DNA from 3 places in the Streptomyces sp. NPDC048197 genome. Region 3 is predicted to be linked to each of the others. Evidence: riboswitches for the same ligand, from Rfam matches in the RefSeq annotation. Region 3 holds a riboswitch; each other region holds the start of a gene.
The links. Region 3 has a riboswitch for cobalamin ahead of cobN (cobaltochelatase subunit CobN). Riboswitches for the same ligand answer to the same signal wherever they lie in the genome.
Positions count from the first base shown of each region.

Region 1: another riboswitch for cobalamin. It lies ahead of ACGF4C_RS05395 (cobalamin biosynthesis protein); the one in region 3 lies ahead of cobN (cobaltochelatase subunit CobN).
Region 2: another riboswitch for cobalamin. It lies ahead of metE (5-methyltetrahydropteroyltriglutamate--homocysteine S-methyltransferase); the one in region 3 lies ahead of cobN (cobaltochelatase subunit CobN).

Region 1 is NZ_JBIDAJ010000003.1:9,492-16,483, forward strand. Features, by position in the region: gene ACGF4C_RS05380 (extracellular solute-binding protein) at 52-1,461, opposite strand; gene ACGF4C_RS05385 (caspase family protein) at 1,458-4,133, opposite strand; gene ACGF4C_RS05390 (hypothetical protein) at 4,139-4,564, opposite strand; cobalamin riboswitch at 4,766-4,901, shown strand; gene ACGF4C_RS05395 (cobalamin biosynthesis protein) at 5,031-6,017, shown strand; gene ACGF4C_RS05400 (cobyric acid synthase) at 6,014-6,992, shown strand, end outside.
Region 2 is NZ_JBIDAJ010000005.1:196,253-203,244, reverse strand. Features, by position in the region: gene ACGF4C_RS09650 (SpoIIE family protein phosphatase) at 1-1,657, shown strand, start outside; cobalamin riboswitch at 1,708-1,883, shown strand; gene metE (5-methyltetrahydropteroyltriglutamate--homocysteine S-methyltransferase) at 2,069-4,417, shown strand; gene ACGF4C_RS09640 (VOC family protein) at 4,485-4,886, opposite strand; gene ACGF4C_RS09635 (hypothetical protein) at 4,932-5,429, opposite strand; gene ACGF4C_RS09630 (sensor histidine kinase) at 5,584-6,837, shown strand; gene ACGF4C_RS09625 (LuxR C-terminal-related transcriptional regulator) at 6,822-6,992, shown strand, end outside.
Region 3 is NZ_JBIDAJ010000001.1:641,569-648,560, reverse strand. Features, by position in the region: gene cobN (cobaltochelatase subunit CobN) at 1-2,514, opposite strand, end outside; cobalamin riboswitch at 2,551-2,679, opposite strand; gene cobG (precorrin-3B synthase) at 2,895-4,340, shown strand; gene ACGF4C_RS02895 (precorrin-8X methylmutase) at 4,337-4,969, shown strand; gene ACGF4C_RS02890 (precorrin-2 C(20)-methyltransferase) at 4,966-6,579, shown strand; gene ACGF4C_RS02885 (CchlQ) at 6,618-6,992, opposite strand, start outside.

The sequences.
Region 1 (6,992 bases), on a different contig from region 3:
CGGCACCCGACGGCAGCACCGACGGCGCGAGGCGCCCGGCGGAAGGCGGCATCAGCCGTCCTCGGCCGGGCGCCTCGTCCGTTGTGCGCCGCGCCCGCTGAGCGCCTCGTCGGCCTCGCGGGCCAGCTCGTCGGCGATGGCCGTACCGCCGGGGCTGCCCAGGTACTCCGAGACCCGGATCTGCACGACCTTGCTGAAGGTCTGGTAGTGGGCGCTGCGCGGGCGCGGTTCGGCCGCCAGCAGCGCCGCGTACAGCGTCTTGGTGTACGGCGGCTCCTGGCCGGGCCAGGGCTGCCCGGTGGCGCCGTGCTCGCCGTGCTCGGGCGGCAGCGGGCAGACCGGCGCCTTGCCCGCCTCGCGGTACGCCGAGTCGCGGGTCGCTGCGAACCCCCGTTCCAGCAGACAGCGTTCACTCGCCGGGCCGGTGAGCGCCTCGATCAGCGCGCGGGCGCCCTCCGGCCGCTTGCTGCCGGCGGAGACCGCCAGGTTCTGCCCGCCCAGGACGGACATCCGCTTGCCGTCGGCGGCCCGGGCCGGCAGCTCGGCGACGTCGAACTTCACGCCGGGGGTGAGCTTCTCGGCGACCGAGGCGTACTCCACCGGCCAGTTGCGCATGAACAGCGCCCGGCCGTCGGCGAACCAGCGGCGGCTCTCCGTCTCGTCCATCGTCATGGCCGCGTGCGGCATGATCGTGTCCAGCCGGTCCTTGAGGTCCGCGACGCCCAGCTGGAGGGCGCCGACCTGCTCGCCCTTGGTGAAGCTGGTGGCGTCCGGGTCGCCGCCGGTGGCCCACGCGGACTCCAGGGTGTTGACGGTCAGGCCCTCGTAGGGCCGCAGCTGGGCGACCATGCCGTACATCTTCTTGTCCTCGGGGACCTTGCCGTCCGTGGCCGTGCGGGCGAGCTCGCGGTTGTACGCGGCGGTGACCGCGGTGGCCAGCTCCTTCAACGCGCCCCAGTTGTCGGGCGGTTGGGGATGGTGGCCGTACTTGGTGAGGATGTCCTTGCGGTAGTAGAGCAGGCCGGCGTCGGTGTTGAAGGGGACGGCCCAGATCTTGTCGTCGTACTCGACGGTCTTGACCACGCTGTCGAGGAAGTCGCCGTCCAGACTCGCGCCCCAGGGGCGGATGACACCCGCCTCGGCGAACTCCGCGGTCCAGGCCACGTCGAGGTTGAGCACGTCATAGGCGCCGCTGCCGGACTGGCCGGCGGCCAGCAGCTGGCTGCGCTGGCCGTCGGCGGTGTCCGGCAGTTTGACGATCCGCACCGAACGGCCGGTGCGCCGCTCGAAGGCGTGGATGAGCTCCTGGCGGACGCCGGTGCTGCTGAGGTCGCTGCCGGTGGCCAGGACGATCGGGCCCTTCTCGGGACCGGGTCCGGAGTCGGAGGTGCAGCCGGAGACCGCCGCGGTCAGCGTCAGGGCGAGCGCGGCGGCCGGCCAGGGCCTACGGGGGTTCCTCACCGGTCCTCCTTGCCCGCGGTACCGATGGACGCGATCAGGCCGGCCAGCAGGTCGGGCGCCTGCGGGCCGCCGGGCACGCACTGTCCCCGTGAGGCGCCGGCCAGCCCCTGGAGGGCGAAGTTGTCGCAGCCGGCCCTGCCCAGCACCAGCGTCAGCACCGGCACCGCGGGCTTCTCCTTCAACAGCGCGGTCAGCCGCTGCTCGACACCCGCCGCGCGCCGCAGCCGGCCGTCGTCCTCGTCCATGATCAGCACGATGGCCTGGTTGCTGCCGGACGACTTCTTCATCTCCCGTACGGCGGCGGTCAGCGCCTCCTCCATCGCGGCGCCGTGGTCGACCAGGTCACCCTTGGCGATCTTGTCCAGGGCGGCCTTGCCGTGCGCCGGGTCGACCGTGCCCAGACGGACGACCCGGCGCACCGCGTCCGGATCGCCGGGGTGGGCGCGGTCGGGGAAGGTCCACAGGCCGTAGGTGTGGCGGGCGCCGACCATCTCCAGGGCGCGGCCCGCGGCGCCGAGGGCGACCGGGAGCTTGCCGTCGTCGGCCATCGAGGTGGAGGTGTCCATGAGGAGGAGCAGCCGGCTGGGCCGCTGCGCCTTGTCGTAGCCGTCGAGGACCCGGGCGACCTGCTCGGTGCCGGCCGCGAAGGGGACGACGGGGGCGTCGAGGTCGGCGTTGGCGCGGCTGCTGCGCAGCGGGGAGTCCGGCGCCGGCGCGGGGGCCGTGCCGTCCTTGCCGGGGACCGGGCGGTAGCCCTGCGCGGTGAGCACCGGCCGGCCGCCGTCCGGGGCGCGCAGCCAGTCGGCGAAGCGGTCGACCGCGGCCTGCCGTGCGGTGGCGTCCGTGGCGCCGCGCCAGTCGACGCGGATCAGCGGGTGGTCGAGCGCCGGGACGTTCTTGGGGTAGTACGCGACGTAGCGGTCGTCCGGGGCGAGCGGGCCGGACAGGGCGGGACAACTGCCGATCGCCCGGCCGAGGTTGTAGTCGGTCAGGGACTTCTCGGAGACCAGCGGTGCCGAGCGGTCGCCGCGGCCGGCGCCGGCGGGGGCCTGGCCGGTGGCGGTGGCAGTGGTGTCGGGGCCGGGGCCGGTGGCCGGGCGCAGTGAGCACAGCAGCTCGGTGCTGTCGGCGTACTGGCTGCCCGGGGCGGAGAGCCGCTGCTCGGCGCCCTCGGCGAGGGCCGGGTCCGGGGAGCCGGCGGAGCCGATGTGCGAGCCGTCGTTGGCGAGGTAGAGGCCGATGGTGTGCAGCAGGCCGGTGCCGGACAAGACCGGGCTGGGGCGCAGCAGTTTGAGGTCCTGGTGGCCGCTGTCGGTGCCGGTGAGCAGGTCCTGCCAGGAGGCGCCCACCCTCTGGACGTCGGCCGGCCGCTTGCCGGCGGGGATGCCGACGACCAGCGGGCTGTAGGCGACCGGCCCGGTGTTGTGCAGCGTCGCCGGGGAGCCTGTGGCGGGCATGCCGCGGCGGGCCTCCTCGTAGTCGGCGGTGGATTCGGGGATCCACAGGTCGGGTTGCGGGCCGGGCCGGTAGAGCGGATCGGTGCCCTTGTCGTCCGGCTCGCCCGGGCCGGTGCCGCGGGCCTCGCCCTGCCAGCGGACGGCGGCGGCGAAGCCCTGGTCGATCTGGTCCTTGGCGGCGGAGTAGACGGTGATCTGGGCGCGCCGGCAGCCCGCCGGGAGGTCGCCCTCGCCCTGCAGCGGGCGGGTGTTGGCCTCGGACATCTCGTAGTCGAACGCGGCCTGGCGCAGGGTCGGTTCGGCCTCCGGCGCGGTGAGCAGCCGCAGTTCGAGGGCGGGCGGGCAGTTCGGCAGCGGCTGCAGCAGCTGCCGGACGACGAGTCCGGTGGCGATCAGGACGAGCACGGTGAGGCAGGCGAGCAGCGGTTTCAGGCGGGGCCGGACGTACTCGTTGAAGTGGCGGCGTAAGCGGGCCCGGGGCGGGGTCGGCAGCGGGACCTCGGGGGTGGCGAAGGACAGTACGACGTCGTCGACGGTGTTCTGTTTCGCCGACCGGGGCTCCCACACGTCGCCCATCGGCGTCCGCTCACCGGCGAGCCGGACCCGCAGCTCCCGTACCAGGTCCTCGAAGGTGACGAACCGCCTTCCAGGGATGCCGTTTTCCAGGATCTGCACCAGGGCCCGGTTGAAAACGGTGCCGCCGGCCGGTTCCTCCCCGCTGAAGATCCGGCGGTTGGGCTGGGCGGCCATCAGCAGCGACATGGGTTTGCGGTGGGCGCCGAAGGCGCCGCCGGCGTTGCCCGCGTAGCAGCACTCCAGGATGATCACGATGCGTTCGGCGCGGGCGCTGTCGAGGCAGGAGAGCACCGCGTCCTGCCAGGAGACGGTGGTGTGGCTCTGCCGGGACACCGAGGCGCCCACCATCAGCTGCAGGTCGCCGCCGTCGCTGCCGACCCAGCCGTGGCCGGCGAAGTACACCAGCAGCAGGCCGCGGGCCTCGTCGACGACGGTCTTGAGCGCCTGGCTCAGCTCCTCGGGCTCGATCGGCTCGCAGAACCTGACCTCGTCGGTGGTGAACAGGTCGGTGGCCGTCAGGGCGCGGGCCAGCTTGGCGGGGTTGTCCCGCACCGCGGGCAGGTCGTCCAGCGTGGCGTAGTCGTGGACACCGATCAGCAGCGCCCGGTTGGTCTTTCCCCGCGCGTCGTATTCGGACATCCGGCTCAGTCCTCGCCGGTGCTGCCACTCTCGTGCGCCGGGCTGCCGGGATCGGGGCGTGCGGGACCGCCGTCGCCGACGACCTCGACGGCGGGTTCCTCGCCGGCGGCGCGCTCCTCCTTGCGGCGCCGCAGCCATTCCCGCACGGCGATGCTCATTCCCTTGGCGACCTCGGTGACGATCGCGCCGACGATGACCAGGATCAGGTCGTCCACGCCCACGGCCATGTCGGCGGGGCCCGGTTCGTCCCCGCCGTCCGTGCGGTGCGGGGGCTGCGGCCGGTGTTCCCAGGTGTGTTCCCGGCGGCTCAGCCAGGGTTCGCGCTCCAGCCAGGCCCGGAGGTCGTCGAGGTCCTGCTGCGGATTGTCCGTCCCGGTGACCCTGAAACGGATCTCCTGACGGTCCTCGTGGTGGTCGACGTGCTCCGGCATCCCCCAGCCCCCTTCCGGCGGCCCCTTCGCCACCGTGCACCAGATAGTGACGTGGAATCAGGGACGGGGGCAACCGTCCGTGACGCCACCGCCACCCTGTGGCGTGCGCCACAGGGCCTGCCATCGGGCAGCGTCGCAGGTCAAGGGCGAGTTGACGGGCCTCGCGGACCGTGGTGGACTGCCGGGGCCAATCGGCGACAGATGAGGAAGTCCGGTGAGAATCCGGCGCGGTCCCGCCACTGTCACCGGGGAGCGTTCCTCCGACGAGGGCCACGGTCCGTACCGACGTACGGGCGGGAAGGCCGGGGGACACGCCGATCCGGGAGCCAGGAGACTCTGGTCGCCGTCACGTCGAGCCAGGGCGAGGACCCTGAGTGAGGACACAACGCCATGCCCGGCCGCCCGCCCCGCCCCCCACTGCCCGCTGCCGCAGGGCCCCTTCGAGGACCGACGGCGGCCTGATCCGATGCGCGGCGAACACGCGGGATATGCGTGCGGCGCGGCTCTCGGCTTCCTCGGCGACCTGATCGCGGCGGACCCTCGGCGCGGCCATCCGGTGGCCGCGTTCGGCCGGGCCGCCGCCGCCGTCGAGCGCCGGCTGTGGCGCGACCACCGGGGCCGCGGCGCGGCCCACGCCGTGCTGTGCGCGGGCGGTGCGGCGGCCGGCGCGGCGCTGCTGGAGCGGGCCGTACGGCACCGCCGCGGCGCCCGGGTGGCGCTGACCGCGGCCACCGTCTGGGCGGTGCTGGGCGGCACCTCGCTGGGCCGGGAGGCGCGGGCCGTCGGCGGTGCGCTGGAAGCGGGCGATCTGGACGTGGCACGGGAGCGGCTGCCGCATCTGTGCGGCCGCGATCCCGAGGCGCTGGACGGGCCGCAGATGGCCCGCGCGGTGGTGGAGTCGGTGGCCGAGAACACCTCGGACGCGGTGGTGGGCGCCCTGGTGTGGGGTGCGTTCGGCGGGGTGCCCGGTCTGGTGGCGTTCCGGGCGGTGAACACCCTGGACGCGATGGTGGGTCACAAGTCCGCGCGCTACCGGCGGTTCGGCTGGGCGGCGGCCCGGCTCGACGACGTCGCCGGCTGGCCCGGCTCCCGGCTGACCGCCGCGCTGACCGTGCTCGCGGGCCCCGGCCGGCGCGGTGCGCTGGCGGCCTGGCGGGCGGACGGCGGGGCGCATCCGAGCCCCAACGCGGGCCCGGTGGAGGCGTCGTTCGCGGGTGCGCTGGGCGTGCGGCTGGGCGGCACGCTGGCGTACGGCGGACGGGTGGAGCACCGTCCGGTGCTCAACGGTGCGGCGCGGCCGCCCGTGGTGGCGGACATCGAGCGGGCGGTGCGGCTCTCGCGGCGGGTGAGCGCGCTGGCGCTGGTGGCGACGGTGGCGGGACGGCTGACGGCGGGCGCGGTACGGCAGAAGGTCGCGGGCAACAGGGGCACGAGCGGGAGGAAGCGCCGGTGAACGGGCAAGGCGGGACGGCCGGGGGGCTCGGCGGCGGGCTGCTGGTCGCCGGTACGACGTCCGACGCGGGCAAGAGCGTGGTGACGGCGGGGATCTGCCGCTGGCTGGTCCGGCAGGGCGTGAAGGTGGCGCCCTTCAAGGCGCAGAACATGTCGCTCAATTCGTTCGTCACCCGGGAGGGCGCGGAGATCGGCCGGGCGCAGGCGATGCAGGCCGCCGCGGCCCGGGTCGAACCGACCGCGCTGATGAACCCGGTCCTGCTCAAGCCGGGCGGCGACCGCAGCAGCCAGGTGGTGCTGCTGGGCAGGCCGGTGGGTGAGATGAGCGCGCGCGGGTATTTCGGTCGGGCCGGGGGGTCGTCCCCCGGGGAGACGTCGCACGCGGGCGGGCGGGAGCAGTTGCTGGGGACGGTCACCGACTGCCTCACCGAGCTGCGCCGCACGCACGACGCCGTCATCTGTGAGGGCGCGGGCAGCCCCGCCGAGATCAATCTGCGCCGCACCGACATCGTGAACATGGGCATCGCCCGAGCGGCCCGGATACCGGTCGTGGTGGTCGGCGACATCGACCGCGGCGGCGTCTTCGCGTCCTTCTTCGGCACCACGGCGCTGCTGTCGAAGGAGGACCAGGCGCTGGTCGCGGGGTACTTGGTCAACAAGTTCCGGGGCGATGTGACGCTGCTGGAGCCCGGTCTGGACATGCTGCGGCAGCTGACCGGGCGGCCGACGCTGGGCGTGCTGCCGTACGCGCACGGGCTCGGCATCGACGAGGAGGACGGCCTCCGCGTCTCGCTGCGCGGCACGGTGCGGGAGAGCGTGGTGGCCCCACCGCACGGCGCGGACGTGCTGCGGGTGGCGGTCTGCGCCGTCCCGCTGATGTCGAACTTCACCGACGTGGACGCGCTGGCCGCCGAACCGGGCGTGGTGGTGCGGTTCGTGGACCGGCCGGAGGAACTGGCCGACGCGGACCTGGTGG
Region 2 (6,992 bases), on a different contig from region 3:
CGTCGACGCACGGGCCGGCCGCGCGGCGGCCGCGGCGGTCGAGCGCCTGCGGGACGGACTGTTCTCCCTCACCCCCGACGGCCGGGTCAGCTACGCCAACCGCAGCCTGGAGCAGTTGCTGGACGTCAGCGACGAGGAGGTGGTCGGGCAGTGCCTGTGGGACGCCCTGCCGTGGCTCTCCGACCCCGCGATCGAGTATCAGCACCGGTCCGCGATGGTCTCGCAGACGCCGACCTCCTTCCTCGTCTGCCGCCCGCCCGACCAGTGGCTCGCCTTCTCCCTCCACCCCGACCCGAGCGGCGTGACCGGCCGGGTGGTCCCCACCGGCCGCCCGGACGCCGCACCGGAACCCGCCGGGCCGCCCACCGCGACCGCACCGCCACAGCCGGCCGCATCGCCGGCCCCTTTGGCCCCCTCCACCACCGCGGCCGCCGCACCGGCCCGGCTGGGCGTCATGTACCACGTCCTGCAACTGGGCAGTGCGCTGACCGAGGCGGTCACCACCCACCAGGTCTGCGAAGTCGTCGCCGAGCAGCTCCTCCCGGCGTTCGGCGGCCAGCAACTCGCCCTCTACGCGGTCCGTGACGGCACGATGCAGCTGATCTTCCACACCGGCCACCACGAGGGCTTCCTCGACTGGCTGGACGGCATGCCGCTGCACGCGCCGCTGCCCGGCACCGAAACCCTGACCTCCGGCGTCCCGCTCTTCATCGAGTCGCAGCAGAGCCTCGCCCAGGGTTACCCCGGCATCCCGGTCGGCGGAGTGAACTCCTGGGCGTACCTCCCGCTGATCGCCTCCGGCCGCCCCGCCGGCACCTGTGTCCTCGGCTTCGACGAGATCCACCACTTCACGGCCAAGGACCGCAGCGTGCTCACCGCGCTCGCCGGCCTGATCGCCCAGGCCCTGGAACGCGCACGGCTCTACGACTCCGAATTCGCCCTCGCCCGCGGCCTCCAACAGGCCCTGCTGCCGCACCGGCTCCCGGTCCTCCCCGACCTGCGGACGACGGCCCGTTACCTCCCCTGCACCAGCGGCATGGACATCGGCGGTGACTGGTACGACGTCATCCCCGCCGCCGACGGCGTGTCCCTGGTCATCGGGGACGTCGAGGGACACAGCATCGCGGCGGCCGCCACCATGGCCCAACTCCGCAGCGCAGTACGGGCGTTCGTCGCGGTGGGGCACGCCCCCGGCGACGTCCTGGCGGGCGCCAATCGCACCCTCATCGACCTCGGCACCGGCCTCCTCGCCAGCTGCTGCTACCTCCACCTCGACCCCGCCGGCCACCGCGTCCGGGCCGTCCGCGCGGGTCACCCGCCGCCGCTGCTCCGCCATCCAGATGGGCACACCGACGTACTGGACCTGGAGACCGGCCCCCTCCTCGGCGTGGACCACGCCAGCGACTATCCGCAAACCCCCGTCGACCTGCCACCCGGCTCCGCGCTCGCCCTCTACACCGACGGCCTGGTCGAAGAACGCGGTACCCCCATCGACGTGGGCATCGACCACCTCCGCGCCTCGATGGCCCACGCCCGTGCCGACTCCCTCGACGAACTCGCCGACCGCCTCCTCCACCACGCCCAGCGCTCCTCCTACCGCGCCGACGACATCGCCCTCCTGCTCACCGAATACCGACCGGCCGCGACGGGCCGATAGCCACGGAGGGGCGTTAGGCTGGTCGGGCAGCTGGTTCGCCCTGTCCGCCAGGCAGGCGTGTCGTAAGAGGGAACCCGGTGGGATTCCGGGACTGCCCCGCAGCGGTGAGTGGGAACGAGCGCCGTCATACGCACTGGACCCGGACGGGTCTGGGAAGCGACGGCCAGTAGGTGTCCGCCTTTCGCAGTTCGATGGGTGGATGTGCCCGCGAGTCCGAAGACCTGCCCGTTGCCCGCGCGTGAGGGATCACGTGCGGACGTTCCGGTGACCTTCGAGGGCGGGTCGGCGTACAGACCGGGCAGTGGTCTGCAGTGACAACTCCGCAACTGCTCCGTCCGGTTCGTTCGTCCTTCGCGCCTCCGTTCCGTCTCCGGGATCCGTAGGAGACAAGCTCGCGAAGGAGAGTTTCTTGTGACCGTGACAGCGACAGGGGCAGGGGCCGGGAAGTCCGCGGCCGCGACCGTTCGGGCCACCGTGTACGGCTACCCCCGGCAGGGCCCGCGACGGGAGCTGAAGAAGGCCGTCGAGGGGTACTGGAAGGGCCGGGTGACCGCCGACGCGCTCCGGAGGACCGCCGCCGAGCTCCGCAGCGCCAACTGGCGGCAGCTGGCCGACACCGGCATCGACGAGGTCCCGACCGGCGACTTCTCGTACTACGACCATGTCCTGGACACCACCGTCATGGTGGGCGCGATCCCCGAACGCCACCGGGACGCCGTCGCCGCCGACCCGCTCGACGGCTACTTCGCCATGGCCCGCGGCACCCAGGACGCCGCGCCGCTGGAGATGACCAAGTGGTTCGACACCAACTACCACTATCTCGTCCCGGAGTTGGGCCCGGGCACGGTGTTCACCACCGACTCGGCCAAGCAGGTCGGTGAGCTGCGCGAAGCCCTCGCACTCGGCCACACCCCGCGCCCCGTCCTCATCGGCCCCGTCAGCTACCTGCTGCTCGCCAAGCCCGCGCCCGGCGTCGCCGCCGGCTTCGAGCCGCTCACCCTCCTGGACCGCCTGCTGCCGGTGTACGCCGAGGTCCTCGCCGACCTGCACGCGGCCGGCGCCGCATGGGTACAGCTCGACGAGCCCGCCCTCGTCCAGGACCGCACCCCGGCCGAACTGAACGCCGCCGAGCGGGTCTACCGAGAGCTCGGCGCCCTCACCGGCCGGCCGAAGCTGCTGGTCGCCTCGTACTTCGACCGCCTGGGTGAGGCCCTGCCCGTACTGGCCAGGACCCCGGTGGACGGGCTCGCGCTGGACTTCACCGGGGCCTCGGCCGCCCAACTCGACGACCTCGCCGCCGTCGGCGGACTGCCCGGCAAGCGGCTGGTCGCCGGCGTGGTCAACGGCCGGAACATCTGGATCAACGACCTGGAGAAGTCGCTGTCCACCCTCGGCACCCTCCTCGGACTCGCCGGCCAGGTCGATGTCGCCGCGTCCTGCTCCCTCCTGCACGTCCCCCTCGACACCGCCGCCGAACACGACATCGACCCGCAGATCCTGCGCTGGCTGGCCTTCGCCCGTCAGAAGACCACCGAGGTCGTCACCCTGGCCCGTGGTCTCGGCCGCGGCACCGAAACCATCGCCGCCGAACTCGCCGCCAACCGCGCCGACCTGGCCTCCCGTGCCGCTTCGCCGATCACCCGCGTCCCCGCCGTACGTACCCGGGCCGCGGCCGTCACGGACCGCGACACCCGCCGCTCGCAGCCGTACGACCGGCGGGCCGCCGCGCAGCGCGCCCAGCTCTCGCTGCCGCTGCTCCCGACGACCACCATCGGCTCCTTCCCGCAGACCGGCGAACTGCGCACCGCCCGGGCGGACCTGCGGGCCGGCCGCATCGATACCGTCGCCTACGAGGAACGCATCAAGGCCGAGATCCAGGAAGTGATCTCCTTCCAGGAGAAGACCGGGCTCGACGTCCTGGTGCACGGCGAGCCCGAACGCAACGACATGGTCCAGTACTTCGCCGAACAGCTCTCCGGCTACCTCGCCACCCGGCACGGCTGGGTCCAGTCCTACGGCACCCGCTACGTCCGCCCGCCGATCCTCGCCGGTGACCTCGCCCGCCCCGAGCCCATGACCGTGCGCTGGACGACCTACGCCCAGTCGCTCACCGGCCGCCCCGTCAAGGGCATGCTCACCGGCCCGGTCACCATGCTCGCCTGGTCCTTCGTCCGCGACGACCAGCCGCTCGCCGACACCGCCCGCCAGGTCGCCCTCGCCCTGCGCGATGAGGTCAACGACCTTGAGGCGGCGGGGACTTCGGTCATCCAGGTCGACGAGCCGGCACTGCGCGAGTCCCTTCCGCTGCGCGCCGACGCCCGCCCGGCGTACCTGGCCTGGGCCACCGAGGCGTTCCGGCTGACCACCGGCGGCGTACGCCCGGACACCCAGATCCACACCCATATGTGCTACGCTGAGTTCGGCGACATCCTCGCCGCCATCGAGGACCTCGACGCCGACGTCATCAGCCTGGAGGCGGCCCGCTCCCACATGCAGATCGCCGGCGAACTCGCCGCGGCCGGCTACTCCCGCGAGGCCGGACCCGGCGTCTACGACATCCACTCGCCCCGCGTCCCCGATGCCGACGAGGCGGCGGCCCTGCTGCGCAAGGGGCTTGCGGCCCTCCCGCCGGAGCGGCTGTGGGTCAATCCGGACTGCGGCCTGAAGACCCGCGGCTGGGCCGAAGTGCGCGCCTCCCTGGAGAACCTGGTCACCGCGGCCCGCCACGTCCGCGCCACGCTTCCCACCAGCTCCTCCTGAGCACCCGGTGAGCGAACCCCCCGTCCGGTGCGGCATCGCGAGGGCGCCGGACGTGGGGCCCGGCGGCTCATGAGCCGCTGCCGTCGAGGTAGTGCGCGCGCCCGTCGTCGTCGACCTCGAACGGCCCGGGCGGAATGACGCAGAATGCGTTCCCCTCGGGATCGGCCATGACCAGGAAGCCGCCCGCCGCATACGCGTCGAGCAGCCGGCCGCCGAGCGCCTCGATCCGCGCCTGCTCGGCGGCCGGGTCCGCCGACGCCAGGTCGAAGTGGAGGCGGTTCTTGCCGCAGGTGGGCTCGGCGACCTTCTGGAAGCCCACGCCCGGGCCCTCGCCACGGGCGAGCCAGACATAGGGGCCCGTTCTGGCCGCGATCGGTCTCCCGAGGAGCTCCGCCCAGAACGAGGCCAGTCGTTCCGGGTCCACACAGTCGATTATGAGGTCCTTGATCTTCGGATGAGTGCCTGCCATGCCTGGATCTTGGCAGGCACCACGGCGTTGTCAGAAGATCCCTGCCTAGGAGCTCTTGGGGAAGGCAGCCCGCAGGCGGGGCCCGTTGCTGACGAAAGCGGCTGCGGCGAGGGGGAGGGCGGCGGCGGCCTGGATCAGGGCGAACCACGGCGGACAGATGCCGGGGATCAGGTCGACGCCGACGATCACGATCGGCATGAGCACCGAGAGGATGCGCACGCGGAGATAGGCCCACCGGGTTCCCCGTGCGGCGAGGACGGTCATCCAGTAGATCACCGCGGCGCTCGCGAGCACTCCGCCCGAGCGGCCCCACAGGAACGAGGTCACCGGATGTCCCGTCATCGCGAGGACGGCGACCGTGATCAGCACGGCGGAGCTGAGCGCACCGTAGGCCGCGACGAGCTTCTTCAGCGTGCCGAAGTCCCGCCGGGTGCGCGGAGGGTGGAGGTGGCCCGCCACGGCCGAGGGCCGGCCGGTGGTGCCCCGGCCGTGCGTGCCGGCGGTGTGTGTGCTGGTGTCGTTGGTGCTTCGTGTCGTCGTCATGGTGTCGACGCTACGGAGCGCACGAGGGGCGCGGTATGCGCCTGGACCTACGGGTGAGTGGGGCCAGACCCACTACCGGGCCGGTCCGGCGGGGATCAGGCTGTGCGCAGCGCAGAGTGCAAGCACTGGCGGGGAGAAGCGACAAGGGATGGTCATGCGAAAACTGGGGTTGTGGCTGGCGGGTGCCGGGGTGGGGTTCGTCCGGGCGTGTGGGGTGGCGGCTGTCAGCTTGCTGGTGCCGGCCGTGTGGGCCGCCGTCGCGCTGGGGGTCTGGTGGGCGGGGAACCCGTGGGCGTGGACAGCGGTGTTCGTGTGGGCGGGCATCGGCACGTTCGCCGTGTCCCGGCCGCTCTGCCGGGCGGTCCGCCACCTCGTCGCGCAGTGGACGGGCACCGTCATCCCCGCCGGGTACCGGCAGGCCGAGCCGGTGGTGCGGATGTCCACCGGATACTGGTGGAACGGGTTCTCCTACCGGCGCAGCAGCCGGGACGCCCGCCAGGAGCAGCGGTGGCGGCTCTGGTGGAGCGATCCCGCGACCTGGCGCGACCTGCGGTTCCTGGCGGTCGCACCGCTTACCATCGGCGTGACCGCGGCCGTCCCGCCGGCCGGAGTCGCGGCGGCGGTCCTCGGCCTCGGCCGCTCGGAGCTCCCCTTGCGCCTGGCCGGGGTGCTCGGCCTGGTCCTGGCCGTCGCGAGCGCCCCGTACGCCTGGCGGACCGTCGAGCCGGTGGCCGTCCGCTTCCTGCGCCCGTCGCCGGCGATGGCGCTGGCGGACCGGGTGGACGAGCTGACGGCCCAGCGCGCGGACACCACCGTCGCCCAGGCGGCGGAGATCCGCCGGATCGAGCGGGACCTGCACGACGGCGCGCAGGCCCGCCTGGTCTCGCTCGGGCTCTCCCTGGCGACCGCGGAGAAGCTGATGGAAACGGACCCCGACCGGGCCAAGGCGCTGATGCGGGAGGCACGGGCCGGCGCCGCCACGTCACTGACCGAACTGCGCGAACTGGTCCGGGGCATCAACCCGCCGGTGCTCAACGAACGGGGGCTGATCGACGCCGTGCGCGCCCTCGCCCTGGACAGCTCACTGGAAGCGGACGTCCACGCCGACCTCCAGCTCCGCCTGGACCCGCCGATCGAGTCCGCCGTCTACTTCGGTATCGCCGAACTGCTGACCAACGCGGTCAAGCACGCCCGTGCGACCCGGGCCCGGATCTCCCTCGCCCTGGACGGCACCGGCCTCGTCGTCGAGGTGGCGGACGACGGCCGCGGCGGAGCCGGCGAGCGTGCCGGTGGCGGACTCGCGGGGCTGCGCCGCCGTCTCGCGGTCTTCGACGGCACCCTGGAGATCAGCAGTCCGGCAGGCGGCCCGACCTGCGCGAGAATGGTGGTGCCATGCGAATCGTTGTAGCCGAAGACCTCTACCTCCTGCGTGACGGAATGGTCCGCCTCGTCGAGGCGTTCGGACACCAGGTGGTGGCGACCGCGGCCACCGGACCCGAGACGCTCGATGCGCTGCTGACATGGCGGCCGGATGTGGCCGTCGTCGATGTCCGCATGCCGCCG
Region 3 (6,992 bases):
GGCGAGCCGGGAGGGGACGGCCTTGGGGTCGACGGAGTAGAAGTTGCGGCCGGTCGGCAGCACGTTGACCAGCCCGCGCAGCGGCGAACCGGACGGGCCGGCCGGGACGAAACCGCCGTTCAGGGCGTGTACGGCGTGGTCGATCTCGTCGGTGGTGGCGGCCAGCCGCGGGACGACCTGGCGGGCGGCGAAGTCGAGGATGTCGGCGACCTGCGGGCCGTGGCCGGCGGCCACGCCGGGCACCGCGGCCGGGTCCCAGCCGGCGTCCTCCATCGCCTGGACCAGGGCGCGGGCCCGGGCCTCGGCCTCGTCGGCGGTGGTGCGGGTCGCGGCGGACTCGTCGAGGCCCAAGGCCTCGCGCAGGCCGGGCAGGGCGGAGGTGCCGCCCCAGATCTGCCGGGCGCGGAGGATGGCCAGGACGAGGTTGACCCGGGCCTCACCGGCCGGCGCGGCGCCCAGGACGTGCAGACCGTCGCGGATCTGGGCGTCCTTGACCTCGCACAGCCAGCCGTCGACGTGCAGCAGGAAGTCGTCGAAGCCGTCGTCGTCCGGGCGCTCCTCCAGACCGAGGTCGTGGTCGAGCTTGGCGGCCTGGATCAGCGTCCAGATCTGGGCGCGGATGGCCGGGAGCTTGGCCGGGTCCATGGCGGAGATCTGCGCGTACTCGTCGAGCAGCTGCTCCAGGCGCGCGATGTCGCCGTAGGAGTCGGCGCGGGCCATCGGCGGGACGAGGTGGTCGACGAGGGTGGCGTGCACCCGGCGCTTGGCCTGGGTGCCCTCGCCGGGGTCGTTGACCAGGAAGGGGTAGACGAGCGGGAGGTCGCCGAGGGCGGCGTCCGGGCCGCAGGCCGCGGACAGGCCGGCGTTCTTGCCGGGCAGCCACTCCAGGTTGCCGTGCTTGCCGAGGTGAACCATGGCGTCCGCGCCGAAGCCGCCGTCCTCGCGGGAAGCGGCGATCCAGCGGTAGGCGGCGAGGTAGTGGTGCGAGGGCGGCAGATCGGGGTCGTGGTAGATCGCGATCGGGTTCTCGCCGAAGCCGCGCGGCGGCTGGATGAGGACCAGCAGATTGCCGCGGCGCAGCGCGGCGAGCACGATGTCGCCGTCGGGGTTGTGGGTGCGGTCCACGAACATCTCGCCCGGCGGCGGCCCCCAGTGCTGCTCCACCGAAGTGCGCAGGTCCTCCGGGAGGGTGGCGTACCAGCGCTTGTAGTCGGCGGCCGGGATGCGGACGGGGTTGCGGGCCAGCTGCTCCTCGGTGAGCCACTCCTGGTCGTGGCCGCCGGCCTCGATGAGGGCGTAGATCAGCTCGTCGCCGTCACCGGATGCGAGGCCGGGCACCGGCTCGGCGCTCTCGTCGCCGAAGTCGTAGCCGTCCGCACGCAGCCGCCGCAGCAGTTCGACGGCGGAGGCGGGGGTGTCCAGTCCGACGGCGTTGCCGATGCGGGAGTGCTTGGTGGGGTAGGCGGAGAGCACCAGCGCGAGGCGCTTGTCGGCGTTGGGGAGGTGGCGCAGCCGGGCGTGGCGTACGGCGATGCCGGCGACCCGGGCGGCGCGCTCGGGGTCGGCGACGTAGACCGGGAGGCCGTCCTCGTCGACCTCCTTGAAGGAGAACGGGACGGTGATCAGCCGGCCGTCGAACTCGGGCACGGCGATCTGCGAGGCGGCGTCGAGCGGCGAGAGGCCCTCGTCGTTCTCCTCCCAGGCACTGCGCGGCCCGGTCAGGCACAGCGCCTGGAGGATCGGGACGTCGAGGGCGGCCAGCGCGCCGGCGTCCCAGGACTCGTCGTCGCCGCCGGCGCCGGCCTCGGCGGGCCTGGTGCCGCCGGCGGCGAGGACGGTGGTGACGATGGCGTCGGTGGTCCGCAGCGCGTCGATGAGTTCGGGCTCGGGGGCGCGGAGCGAGGCGACGTAGAGGGGGAGCGGGCGGCCGCCGGCCGTCTCGATCTGCGCGCACAGTTCGTGCACGAAGCCGGTGTTGCCGCTCATGTGGTGGGCGCGGTAGTAGAGCACGGCCACGACCGGGCCGGTGCCGTCGGCGGCCGGGCGCTCCAGGTGGCCCCAGGTCGGGGCGGGCTCGGGCGGTTCGAAGCCGTGGCCGGTGAGCAGCACGGTGTCGGAGAGGAAGCGGGCGAGCTGTTCGAGGTTGCCGGGGCCGCCGTGCGCCAGGTAGGCGTGCGCCTCGGCCGCGATGCCGACCGGGACCGTGGACTGCTCCATGAGCTGGGCGTCCGGGGCCTGTTCGCCGGTGAGGACGACCACCGGCCGGTGCTGGTCCTGGGCGAGCAGCAGGTCGAGGCCCTCCTGCCAGGCGCGGATGCCGCCGAGGAGGCGTACGACGACGAGGTCGGTGCCGTCGAGCAGGTCGGGCAGACCGGTGACGTCGAGGCGGGCGGGGTTGGCGAGCCGGTACGCCACCGGGCCGGTGGCCGCGCGGGCACTGAGCAGGTCGGTGTCGGAGGTCGACAGCAGCAGGATTCGGGGGGCCGCGGGGTGGTCCCCGGACGAATGCAGCATGCGAGCGCTGGCCTTCCTCGGGGTGTCCGCGCCCCGGGTGGTCGTAAGGACGGCGGGAGTTCCTGACTCACCCGGCACCGGCCGGGTTCACAGTGGCGGGACCGCGCCGGATTCTCACCGGGCTTCCTCCCTCGGGCCGAAGGGCCCGGCGCCGTCGCTGGCGTCCGACGGGTCAGCCGACCCGCCGACCTGCATAGTAAGGGCTGCGGGCGGAGGAGGTAAGCGGGCCTTGGCGGGGGCGGGGCGACACCGCGGGCGGCGGCTTCCGCACGCCCGGGACGCGGGCCTTCGCGGCCCGTGCCGCGGTGGCCGGATTCGTCCGTTTCATGGCCGGATCCGCCCCGGATCGGTCGCGCACCGTCGTAGGTATGCTCGCCGCCATGCCGCCCTCCCCCTCACCACGGCCCCGACGGGCCGAGCCGCCCGTGCGGGCCCGCGGTGACGCCTGCCCGGGAGCACTGCGGCTGCATCCGGCCGCCGACGGCCATCTCGCCCGAGTACGCATCCCCGCCGGTGACTTGACGGCTCGTCAGGCGCACGCGCTGGCCGATGCCGCGGACCTGCTCGGTGACGGCCGGCTGTCCCTGACCTCGCGCGGCAACGTCGAGCTGCGCGGCCTGCCGGACGGCTGCGGCGGCCGCCTCGCCGAGCTGCTGCACGACGCCGGCCTGCTGCCCTCCGAACGCCACGAACGCATCCGCAACATCCTCGCCTCCCCGCTGGCCGGACTGGACCGGAACACCCCTGCTGACGTGCGGTGGTGGGCCCGCCGGCTGGACGAGCTGCTGTGCGCGAGCGACTCCGCACCTGCGCTGTCCGGCCGCTTCCTGTTCGTCCTGGACGACGGGCGGGGCGATGTGGCGGCGCTCGGCGGCGATGTGACCTTGGTCGCAGAATCGGGCATCACGGGTGACGGGGCGGCCGGCGGCGGGGCGCTGCTGCGGGTCGGCGACGACCCGGCGGCGCTGCGGATCGCCGGCCCGGACGCACCGCGCGCGGCACTGGCCGCCGCCGAGACGTTCCTGACCGCCGCGGCGGCCGGCGGCACCGGCGCCTGGCGGGTGCGTGAACTCCCCGAGGGCCACGCACTGTCGGCGCGGGACGTGGCGGCGGGGCTGCGCGCGGCGGGCATCGAGGCGTCGTACGTGGCGGAGGGGGAAGGTGTGGCCGAGCCAGTGGTCCGCCACGCGGACTCCTCCGCCCCCGGCATCATCGAGGGCCGCGACGGCCGCCGCGCGCTGTCCGTACTGGCGCCGCTCGGCAGGCTGTCGGTGGCCCAGTGGCGGCTGCTCGCCTCCCTCGCGGCCGACGAGGGATCCGGCGGACTCCGCCTCACCCCGTGGCGCGGCATCGTCGTCCCCGGCCTGCCGGCCGCCGCGGCCGCGCCCCGCCTCCGCGCACTGTCCGCCGCCGGCCTGGTCACCGACCCGTCCTCCCCCTGGCACCGCATCGGCGCCTGCACCGGCCGACCGGGCTGCGCCAAGTCCCTCACCGACGTCCGCGCGGACGTGACGGCCGCGGTCGAGGCGGGCGTACCCCTGCCACCAGGCCTCCCCGCATCCATTCCCGTGCCACCGTCAGCCCCCCTCTACTGGTCCGGCTGCGAGCGCCGCTGCGGGCATCCGCACGGCACCTGGATCGACGTACTGGCGACGGAGGCGGGATACCGGGTCGCGGTCGTCGGCCCGGACACACCGCGGCCGACGCCGCCGGCGACAGCAACACCGACCACACCGACAGCGACAGCAACCCCCGCGTCATCCGCAGTACCGGCACCATCCGCACCACCCGCAACACCAGGAACGCCAGAAACGAGGCCAGAGTGACCGCGTTCGACTACGAGAAGGACGGTGCGGAGATCTACCGCCAGTCCTTCGCCACCATCCGCGCCGAGGCGGACCTCGCCGGCCTGCCCGCCGACGTCAGCCGGGTCGCGGTCCGGATGATCCACGCCTGCGGCATGGTCGACCTCGTACGCGATCTGGCCTTCACCCCCGGTGTGGTGACCGCCGCCCGCAAGGCGCTGCGTGACGGCGCGCCGATCCTCTGCGACGCCAACATGGTCGCCAGCGGCGTCACCCGCAAGCGGCTGCCGGCCGGCAACGAGGTGCTCTGCACGCTGGCCGACCCCGCGGTGCCGGACCTGGCCGCCCGGATGGGCACCACCCGCAGCGCCGCGGCCCTGGAACTGTGGCGGGACCGCATGGAGGGCGCCGTCGTCGCGTTCGGCAACGCCCCGACCGCCCTCTTCCGGTTCCTCGAAATGATCGAGGAGGGCGCTCCCCGCCCGGCCGCCGTGATCGGCATACCCGTCGGCTTCATCGGCGCGGCGGAGTCCAAGGACGCCCTCATCGCCCATCCGTCGGAGCTGGACCACATCGTGGTGCGCGGACGGCGCGGCGGCAGCGCCATGGCCGCGGCCGCCCTCAACGCCCTGGCTAGCGAGGAAGAGTGAGCGTGAGCGAGCAGCAGGAAACCGGCACCGGCACGGGCGCCCGCACCGGGACCACCGGCCGTCTCTACGGCGTGGGCCTCGGCCCCGGCGACCCGTCCCTGATGACCGTGCGGGCCGTCGACGTCATCGCCGAGGCCGACGTCATCGCCTACCACAGCGCCCGCCACGGCCGTTCGATCGCGCGCTCCATAGCGGCCCGGCACCTGCGCGCCGACCACATCGAGGAGGCGCTGGTCTACCCGGTCACCACCGAGTCGACCGACCACCCCGGCGGCTACCGCGGCGCGCTCGACGAGTTCTACGAGGAGGCCGCGGAGCGCCTGGCCGCGCACCTCGACGCCGGCCGCACGGTGGCGGTCATCTCCGAGGGCGACCCGCTCTTCTACGGCTCCTACCAGCACATGCACAAGCGGCTCGCGCACCGCTACCCGACCGAGGTGATCCCCGGCGTCACCTCGATCAGCGCCGCCGCGGCCCGCCTGGGCAAGCCGCTCGCGGAGGCCGACGAGGTCCTGACGATCCTCCCCGGCACGCTGCCCGAGGAGGAACTGACCGCCCGCCTGGCCTCCACCGACACCGCCGTGGTCATGAAGCTGGGCCGCACCTTCCCGACCGTCCGCCGCGCCATGGAACGCGCCGGCCGCCTCCCCGAAGCCCACTACGTCGAACGCGCGACGATGCCCGGCGAACGCACCGCCGACCTCGCCGCGATCGACTCCGACACCGTCCCCTACTTCTCCGTCACGGTCGTCCCCAGCCGCATCGCGGCCCAGTCGGCACCGCAGCCCTCCAAGACCCCGGCGTCCGCACGGGGAGCAGGCGAGCTGGGTGAGGTACGCGAGCTGGATGAGCTGGACGAACTGGGCGAAGTGGTCGTCGTAGGCACCGGCCCGGCGGGCCCCCTCTGGCTCACCCCCGAGTCCCGCGGCGCCCTCGCCGCCGCCGAGGACCTGGTCGGCTACACCACCTACCTGGACCGCGTCCCGGTACGCCCCGGCCAGCGCCGCCACGCCTCCGACAACAAGGTCGAGTCCGAACGCGCCGAACTCGCCCTGGACCTGGCCCGCCGCGGCCGCCGGGTGGCCGTGGTCTCCGGCGGCGACCCGGGCATCTTCGCCATGGCGACAGCAGTCCTGGAAGTCGCCTCGCAGGACCCGTACCGCTCGATCCCGGTCCGCGTCCTCCCCGGCGTCACCGCCGCCAACGCGGCCGCCGCCCGCGCCGGTGCCCCCCTCGGCCACGACTACGCGGTCATCTCCCTCTCCGACCGTCTCAAGCCGTGGGAGGTCATCGCCGAACGCCTCCATGCCGCCGCCTCCGCCGACCTGGCCCTCGCCCTCTACAACCCCGGCTCCCGCAGCCGCACCTGGCAGGTGGCCAAGGCCCGCGAACTCCTCCTGGAACACCGCGCCCCGGACACCCCGGTCATCCTCGCCCGCGACATCGGCGGCCCCGGGGAATCCGTCCGCACCGTCCCCCTCGCCGACCTCGACCCCACCCAGGTCGACATGCGCACCCTCCTGATCATCGGCTCGTCCCAGACGCAGAAGGTACGACGCGACGACGGCACGGAGATCGTGTGGACACCGCGGAGGTATCCGGAGAAGTAGCAGGCAGGTGGGTGTGGGCCCCGGACACGAGCCCGGGGTCACGCCCCTTGCCGGCAAACCTGACACCGGTCCGTGCCGTCCCACTCCTCCCACCCGAAGGCGGTGGGCGCAAAGGGGCGGCCCTCCAGTTCCTCGCGCACGGCCACGCGGTAGGCCCAGACCGCTTCGAGGTAGGGGTGATAGACGTCGTGGAAGGCGCGCGAGTTGTGCCGCGCCCCTTCCGCAACGGCACGCTGCAGCGCCCGCAGCCGCTCGAACATGGCCTGTCCGGCACCGGCAACGGCGGTACTCGCGTCGATGAACAGCCGCTCCCGCACCTCATGGATCGCAGCGTCGGTCAGCGCCGCACGCGCGGCGGCACCGACATCCGCCTCGTCATCCGCCCACTGGGCGATCTGCCGAAGCCGCGCGTG